2 regions of the Vallitalea pronyensis genome follow, and region 2 is predicted to be linked to the other one. Evidence: a T-box and tRNA genes for the amino acid it is inferred to sense, from the RefSeq annotation. Region 2 holds a T-box; the other holds one or more tRNA genes.

Region 1 (4,489 bases), 2.8 Mb from region 2:
CGCAAGATTGAAACTCAAAGGAATTGACGGGGGCCCGCACAAGCGGTGGAGCATGTGGTTTAATTCGAAGCAACGCGAAGAACCTTACCAAATCTTGACATCCTTCTGACCGTTCCTTAATCGGAACTTTCCTTCGGGACAGAAGAGACAGGTGGTGCATGGTTGTCGTCAGCTCGTGTCGTGAGATGTTGGGTTAAGTCCCGCAACGAGCGCAACCCTTATCTTTAGTAGCCAGCAAGTAAAGTTGGGGACTCTAGAGAGACTGCCGGGGACAACTCGGAGGAAGGTGGGGATGACGTCAAATCATCATGCCCCTTATGATTTGGGCTACACACGTGCTACAATGGTAGTGACAAAGGGAAGCGAAGTGGTGACATGGAGCCAACCCCAAAAAAGCTATCCCAGTTCGGATTGTAGTCTGCAACTCGACTACATGAAGTTGGAATCGCTAGTAATCGCGAATCAGCATGTCGCGGTGAATACGTTCCCGGGCCTTGTACACACCGCCCGTCACACCACGGGAGTTGGAAGCGCCCGAAGCCAGTGACCAAACCTTTATGGATGGAGCTGTCGAAGGTGAAGCCGATGACTGGGGTGAAGTCGTAACAAGGTAGCCGTATCGGAAGGTGCGGCTGGATCACCTCCTTTCTAAGGAAAATCGTTAAACTTAATTAAAGGCAAAAGAATGAGAAGTTCATGAACCTGAAGGTTAAGAACCAGCTGAGGCTGAAACGATAAAGTAGAATTGCATGGGAAGTTTATAACGCATTAAATAAATGCTCTTATGAGAAATTTATAGTCATAATCGTTAAAACCATTTGGTGTTTAATATACCTATTCATGAAACTGCGACGACGTTTATCATAGGAATCATTTTGCTATACAAGATTGTTCTAAGTTTTTCTTAAAACCTATTGACAATTTTGTGAAATATGATATTATATATCATGTTCTATGGAGGGGTTCCCGAGTGGCCAAAGGGGGCAGACTGTAAATCTGTTGGCACCGCCTTCGAAGGTTCGAATCCTTCTCCCTCCATTTAAGAATTGGCTTTGCGAAAGCAAAACAATTTCTTACCATTAAAGCTTTTTATTGGCTTTGCGAAAGCAAAACAATTTCTTACCATTAAAGCTTTTTATTGGCTTTGCGAAAGCAAAACAATTTCTTACCATTAAAGCTTTTTTATTGGTTGTGTATAACCAAAGCAATGTCTTACATGACAAATTACTATGTTTATATGCCGGAGTGGCGGAACTGGCAGACGCACAGGACTTAAAATCCTGCGATCCTTACCGATCGTACCGGTTCGATTCCGGTCTCCGGCATTATAATAAATAAGGCTTATGATATGTTGTATCTTAAGCTAAATAAGGAAATTTATCGTTTAAAATACATTGTATTTTAAGCCAAGTAAGGAAATTTATCGTTTAAAATACGTTGTATTTTAAGCCAAAGTAAGGAAATTTATCGTTTAAAATACGTTGTATTTTAAGCCGAAAATTAATTGACAGTATTTCAAATATCTGGTATACTTGAAAAGCTTATTTTTTCGCCCAGATAGCTCAGTCGGTAGAGCAGAGGACTGAAAATCCTCGTGTCGGTGGTTCGATTCCGCCTCTGGGCACCAATTCAATATGCGGGTGTAGTTCAATGGTAGAACACCAGCCTTCCAAGCTGGATACGTGGGTTCGATTCCCATCACCCGCTCTTATGCGTGAGTGGCTCAGTGGTAGAGCATCGCCTTGCCAAGGCGAGGGTCGCGGGTTCGAATCCCGTCTCGCGCTTTTGTGTTCTAATTAAATAATAGTGGGTAGTCGCCAAGCGGTAAGGCACTAGACTTTGACTCTAGTATGCGTAGGTTCGAATCCTGCCTACCCAGTTTGAAAAGATACGGAAGTATCTTTTTTCTATGTCCTATCTTCCATCGACTCAAGCGACGATCGTATGAAACAAATACGATACACATGACATCATTCCAACTAAAATAATACAATAATTATCTTCGGCATATAATGGTAAAAGAATATGCAAAGAGGTGATGATATGTATAAACCACAACATTATAATTTTAGTACGGTAAAAGGTATGACTAAAAAACAACTGGATGAACACTATGCACTGTATGTAGGGTATATCAATAAGTTCGAGGAGATTAGTCAATTACTCAAAGAGAAAAGCAGTTATAAAGACCCAAATGCTACGTACAGTACGTTACGAAGCCTGAAAAAAGGTGAATCTTTTTCATTAAATGGCGTCATTCTTCATCAATTGTACTTTGCCAATATAACAGGCAAGAAATCCAATATATCTGGAGAAATACTCCATATGATTAATCGTGATTTTGGTTCGTATGAAATCTTTATGGAGATGTTTAAAAGTACAGGATTATCCATGCGGGGCTGGGTCGTTCTCATTCAGAGCGAAAAAAATGGGAAATTACGTATTATTGGCCAAGACTCACACGATAACGGCTCCGTATACAATGGAAACCCTCTTTTGGTGATGGATGTCTATGAGCATGCTTATATGATTGATTTCGGTATTAATCGGAAGAAATACATAGATGTGTTTTTCGATAACATTAATTGGGAAGTGGTCAATAATCGTATTAAAAAGATAATCAAACCGCCTTATCGCCGTTCATAATATGCATAGACATGAAACATAATGACTGATGGTAGCTATCAAGTTGCAGATCTATCTTCTATAAAAGGGTTCTTTGAATATAATTAGATAACAAAATAGTGAAAGGTTGTTTACATGAAAAAGAGTTTCGGTCTATTTTTACTGATTATGGGAATCATTGTATGCTTAATATATAGTTGTGATAGGGATCAAGTAAAGGATGTGGATGCACGCTTTGTAGGGAATGATGTGGTAGAAGATATGGAAGGCTTATGGGTAGAAGTCAGCTTAAAAGAAGAAGGGCATAAAGTCATTGTAAGAGAAGATAATGAAGTGATTCGAGAAATGATTTGTTCAGGTGGTACCCCTGATGAACCTACGGTGCTGGGTACATTTACATTACAAAACCGAGGAGAATGGTTCTATTCTGAGCGATTCAAAGAAGGAGCAACCCACTGGGTACGTATTACTGAACAGTATCTCTTTCATGGCATTCCTAGAACAAAAGATTGGGAAATTATCCAAGAAGAACAAGACAAATTAGGAGGACCTGCAAGTCATGGTTGTATTCGCCTAGGGGAAGAAGATGCGAAATGGTTCTATGACCATGTACCGGATGGCACAACAGTTGTCATTCATGACTGACACACATGATTAACTTGCTGCAATCTGGAAAAAATATAACTATATATAAAAGAAGAGGCATAAGTCCTATTAAAGTGTCTCAATTTAAATAGAATGTTTCATAAATTGACTTAACTTTACACACAAATTTAATACAATTGTAAAAACTATATGATACAATAAGATAAAACTACCATAATAAGGTATTTCTACCTTCTTAGAAGGAGAGGAACTGGTGATGTACAAAAGATATTTATTTCTTTTTACGACAATCCTCATGATAAGTCTTTTATCCATAGGCTGTAAAAGTAAAAAGGATGATCATAAAACCAAATCGGACGATAAAGTTGTGAATCATGTGGTATCAAGTGCAAATGTATCCAATGAAGACAAAGATGGCGTGTTGTTTGCGACAGCCATTAATTTTGATGAATGGATATATTTTGGCAACCCGGATGACCGTCATCGAATCTACCGTATGCATGTGGATGGTTCAGGTCTTACCAAAATTGTAGATGCGCGCATGGAAGGCTTTCATGATTTAAAAGAGTGGGTTTATTATCTCGATACAACCCAGCCCCATACACCTGCTAAATTAGCAAGAGTGAAATGGGATGGATCAGAAAAAGAAGTGCTAGTTGAAGAGAATGTAGAGATGTTTCAGCAAAGCGACGATTACATTATTTATGCTTTTGAAAATAATATCTACCGGATTAATCTTGATGGGTCAGCGAATATGAAAGTCGTATCCAGTGATGAAAAGGTCTGTTATATGAAGGTTTTTGACCATGTTATCTACTATAGTACCAGTGAAGGTTTGTTCAGTATAACGGAAGATGGTGTCAATCAATACCTTATAGCGGAAGGGGAATTTCCAAGGTTTGATGTGAAGAATCATAAGATATATTACAATGATGATAAATTATACAGCATGTCTTTAAAAGGTATTGAGGAAAAGGTCGTTATCGATAAACGCTTGGACAATACGTTTATATGGCAAGATAGCATCTATTACAATGAAGGGGACGACCTCTACCAAGTCAATATCCATACAGGAGATACACATAAGATATATGTAGACTCTTATCTAAACCACTACTATGAGAAAGACGATAAGATTTATTTCTATGGACATAACCGCATATGGCGTGTTCATCAAGATTTATCTACAAAAGAAATCGTCTTAGGTACTGGCGAAGAGTATTTAGCCAGAATGTTTATTGAAGTGGATGATAGGATA
Region 2 (4,489 bases):
GTTGGTCATTATCGCCAAATTTTTTATCGTTAATTTTTTCAAGCTGTACTAATGCATCTTCAATTTGACCTTTAATCTCTTCTGAAATTGCTTCACCATTATCGTAGTAGTTAATACAAGCTTCTGTTGAAACTGTGAATCCTTGAGGAATTGGAAGTCCAAGCTTAGTCATTTCTGCTAAGTTAGCACCTTTTCCACCAAGAAGGTTTTTCATGGATGCATCAGCTTCGCTAAACATATAAACATATTTCTTGCTCATTAAATATACCTCCTGTAGAATTTTATATTTAAAAGAGGTGGTAAAGACCTCTTTGTTTTTGTATCATTCTAAGTCATACCTTATAAAATGACCAATAATATAACCCATATCAAGATTATCACCAAATAGTCATTTTCTAACATTTATTATTGAGAATATTTGTATAATCCTGTTAAGTAACTGTCTAAAATTGACTGTAGACCTTTAGTCCGACATATATTATATCATAAAATTAAAAAATAAGTACACTTTTTTTATTTTTTTTAAGCCAAAAGGCAGATTTTAACCATTTGAACAATAACCTATGATTTTTCTCTGCCTTTTTGTACATTTTTTCCTAAAATGCCATTTTTTCTTCAAAGTACGCCTGTAAGTCATCTATTTTAATACGTTCTTGCTCCATGGTATCTCTATTTCGAATGGTTACAGCAGCATCTTCTAGTGAATCAAAATCATAGGTTAAGCAGTAAGGTGTGCCTATTTCGTCTTGACGACGATAACGCTTACCAATACTTCCTCGATCATCATAATCCACATTGTAGTACTTACCAAGCTTTGTATACACTTCTTGAGCTTGTTCATTCAGCTTTTTAGAGAGGGGTAATACCGCCACCTGTACAGGTGCTAATGCTGGATGGAAACGAAGTACTGTTCTTGTTTCACCGTTTTCCAGTTCTTCCTCATCATAAGCTTCACATAAAAAGGCCAATGTCACCCGATCTGCACCCAGTGATGGTTCAATACAGTAGGGTACATATTTTTCTTTTTTCTGATCATCAAAATAGGTTAAATCTTGACCCGAATGCTCTGCATGCTGCTTAAGGTCAAAATCAGTACGATCGGCTATTCCCCATAACTCACCCCAGCCAAATGGGAATAAGTATTCAATATCCGATGTAGCATTACTGTAATGGGATAATTCTTCTTCGCTGTGGTCACGCATACGAATGTTATCTTTATGAATACCCAGGGATAGAATCCATTTTTCACAATAATCTTTCCAGTATTTAAACCATTCAAGGTCTGTTCCTGGTTCACAGAAGAATTCTAATTCCATTTGTTCAAATTCTCTTGTACGGAATGTAAAGTTACCTGGTGTAATCTCATTTCTGAATGATTTACCAATCTGTCCAATACCGAATGGAATTTTCTTTCTTGACGTTCTTTGTACATTCTTGAAATTCACAAAAATACCTTGTGCTGTTTCAGGGCGAAGGTATACGGTATTTTTTGCATCCTCTGTTACGCCTTGGAAGGTCTTGAACATTAAATTAAATTGTCTTATATCTGTAAAATCTTGCTTACCACAGGAAGGGCAAACAATACTTTTGTCGTCAATGTATGTTTTCATTTCTTCATTGGACCATGCATCCACAGCATCTTCTATTTCCAGACCGTTATCCTTCATGTAATTCTCAATGAGTTGGTCTGCCCGGAAACGCTCTTTACAACTCTTACAATCCATTAACGGATCATTAAATCCACCCACATGACCAGATGCTACCCAAGCTTGAGGGTTCATTAAAATGGCACAATCAACACCAACATTATATGGGCTTTCTTTAATGAATTTTTGCCACCATGCTTTTTTTACGTTGTTTTTAAGTTCTACACCTAATGGGCCGTAATCCCAAGTGTTAGCCAAACCACCATAGATCTCAGATCCTGGATACACAAATCCTCTTGCTTTTGCTAAAGCAACGACCTTTTCCATTGTCTTTTCCATGCTCATCATCCTTTCATAATAACGATTTTTACTTATACCTAACGACTTGTTACGTATATAAAAGAGAGCAATTAATAACCTTTTTGAAACACAAAAAAAGACATTCCTCTCTCCCAATCAAGGGACGAAAGAACATCTTCCGCGGTTCCACCCTATTTGGTGTGTTTCTAAAACACAACCCACTTCTTTCAATAACTGCTCCAAAGCGCCATTCATTAATTTTATCTTATTCAGCTCCCACCAACCTGAATTCGCTTGAAAGACTTATCATTAATTACTTCTCTTTTTCATCACAGATCTACATCTTAATGATATGCTCCTTATACACCATCTTGTATAAAGATCAAACGCATTTCTGACAAAAAGTATATCAAAACAACGTTTTGATGTCAAGGTATAATTTCATACCACTATTCTATCTTATTCATCTTTAATCAAGGTTGTTCATCCATTAACAAACATAGCGTTTCTATCACATACCTCTATAATTTCAGTAGAAAATTTAGGGATTTAAATTCATGGTCCAGATGATACCCGATAAATCTTATCATGACCCTTTTCAATTCATCCATGATTCCATCATCCACTTTGAAAGTAAACAGCTGTTCAATAGGTGTGGCTAAGATATAATGCAAGGTATATATGGTACTTTCTCTAATGGCAACAGTGGATTTTTGAACAACACCGCAAGTCTTGCATAAAACACCCCCTAGTTGATTACTAAAGGCATCTAACATATCAGTTTTACCACATTCCACACAATGGGTAACACAGGGGGTATAGCCGATATAACTCATGGCTTTTAATTCAAATATGCGCATAATCAGTTCTTGATTAATTTTCCCTTTAACAAGAACTTGCAATGTCTTTAACATCAATTTCATTAAAGCTGTATTGGGATTATTCTCTTCGGATATGTATTCCCCAAACTCCAATACATAGAGGCCATAAGCCAATAGCTCTATCTCATGTCGAATAGCATGAAAGGATTCAATTAACTGCACATGTTTCATGGTATAGGCAGATTTTCCTTTATATAAAACAAAGTCGCCATAAGCAAACAACTGAGAACCAGCCAATAGCATGCTGGTTGTTTTTCTTGCTCCTCTGGCAAAAACAACAATCTTTCCTTTGTCTTTTGTAAGCATCACAAGGCGTTTATCATTTTCACCTACTGGCATTTCACTTACAACAATACCTTTTGTCTTTATATCAGCCATCGTCAAACAACCTTTCATCTATACCCTTTTGCTATATGCACTCTAACATAGCATTATCCTTACTTTCTATACATTATAATCAATTTATGTTCATGTTACAAGTGTAACGTGCATCGATCAGGATGTCATAATAAGCATTTTATACCTTGCCATATGGATTTTACTACAAACATGAGGATGGTTCATCCTCTGATGGACAATTAATTTGTCATTAATCTTGGGAAAAACTGTCAAACAAAGGGTTCTTGCATGAATAAACTTGTCAGGAAATGAAAACGACACCAGACATGTTTTTTATACAACAACCCTTTATTTTATGATTACGTATACCGTTCTTTCTAACATTAATCTGTCTTAATGGCTTCTAGGGCACTTAATCGCATAGCCTTTACAGCAGGCATGTAACCTGAAATAAGCCCGATAAAAGCCGTAAATCCCAGCGCTAATACTATCAGCCATCCAGGAATGATGGATATACTCATTTTGGTCCCTGTTTCCACCATTTCACCCATCATTGCATTGCCTGCCACCAGATTAACAATAGCAGAGATTAGCAAACTAGCAACAATACCGATAACACCTCCAATAAATCCAATGGATGCAGACTCAAACAAGAATAATCCTTTTATATCGCGTAGGGATGCCCCAATAACTTTCATAACACCTATCTCTTTTCGCCGTTCATAGATAGCCATAACCATGGTATTGGTGATGCCGATTGCTGCTACCAAAAGTGATATGCCGCCAATGCCGCCAAACACCATGTTGATAATTTTATTCATGGATTTCGTCTGTTTCAAAATCTCTTCCGAACTGGTTGTTTTAAATCCCATTTTTCTTACTGCTGATTGAACTTTTTTGATATTATTTCGATCAGGTACGTGAAGGAGTACTTCGGTATAGCCTTCATTCTTAGGCATTTTCCCACCATATGCCTGATAATCGGTCATTTTATCATAGTTTTGTTTTAGCTCCTCTAATTGCTTTATGTCCATATAGACATACGGTGATTTCAAATAGTTGGTTGTTGCAAGAACACCAACAGGTGTTATGGGTACTGGTTGAATGCTGCTGTCTTCATTACCAATGGGTTCTTCGCCAAATGACATATACATTGCAGCATCCATTGGATTGAATTTGGGTGGTTTTCTGGCTTCAAAAAATTCATCAAAATCCTCTTCTTCTTCTATTTCTGCAGACTTTTTAAAATCATACAACGTTTCTTTTCCGAACAATACCCCATAACGGTCTTTTTCTGTAAGACTTCTCCCTTGTTTGACCTTA

The links. The T-box of region 2 lies ahead of HZI73_RS11190 (glycine--tRNA ligase). A T-box ahead of a tRNA ligase gene usually reads a tRNA of that ligase, here a tRNA-Gly.
Region 1: it has a tRNA-Gly gene. The T-box ahead of HZI73_RS11190 (glycine--tRNA ligase) is inferred to sense a tRNA for this amino acid. The anticodon was not compared.

What each region holds. Positions count from the first base shown of each region.
Region 1 is NZ_CP058649.1:6,198,881-6,203,369, reverse strand. Features, by position in the region: rRNA gene HZI73_RS25830 (16S ribosomal RNA) at 1-648, shown strand, start outside; tRNA gene HZI73_RS25825 (tRNA-Tyr) at 957-1,038, shown strand; tRNA gene HZI73_RS25820 (tRNA-Leu) at 1,240-1,325, shown strand; tRNA gene HZI73_RS25815 (tRNA-Phe) at 1,552-1,627, shown strand; tRNA gene HZI73_RS25810 (tRNA-Gly) at 1,637-1,707, shown strand; tRNA gene HZI73_RS25805 (tRNA-Gly) at 1,713-1,784, shown strand; tRNA gene HZI73_RS25800 (tRNA-Gln) at 1,808-1,879, shown strand; gene HZI73_RS25795 (superoxide dismutase) at 2,044-2,646, shown strand; gene HZI73_RS25790 (L,D-transpeptidase) at 2,761-3,270, shown strand; gene HZI73_RS25785 (DUF5050 domain-containing protein) at 3,488-4,489, shown strand, end outside.
Region 2 is NZ_CP058649.1:2,703,844-2,708,332, reverse strand. Features, by position in the region: gene ppdK (pyruvate, phosphate dikinase) at 1-259, opposite strand, end outside; gene HZI73_RS11190 (glycine--tRNA ligase) at 597-1,985, opposite strand; T-box leader at 2,103-2,285, opposite strand; gene recO (DNA repair protein RecO) at 2,468-3,205, opposite strand; gene HZI73_RS11180 (ABC transporter permease) at 3,550-4,489, opposite strand, start outside.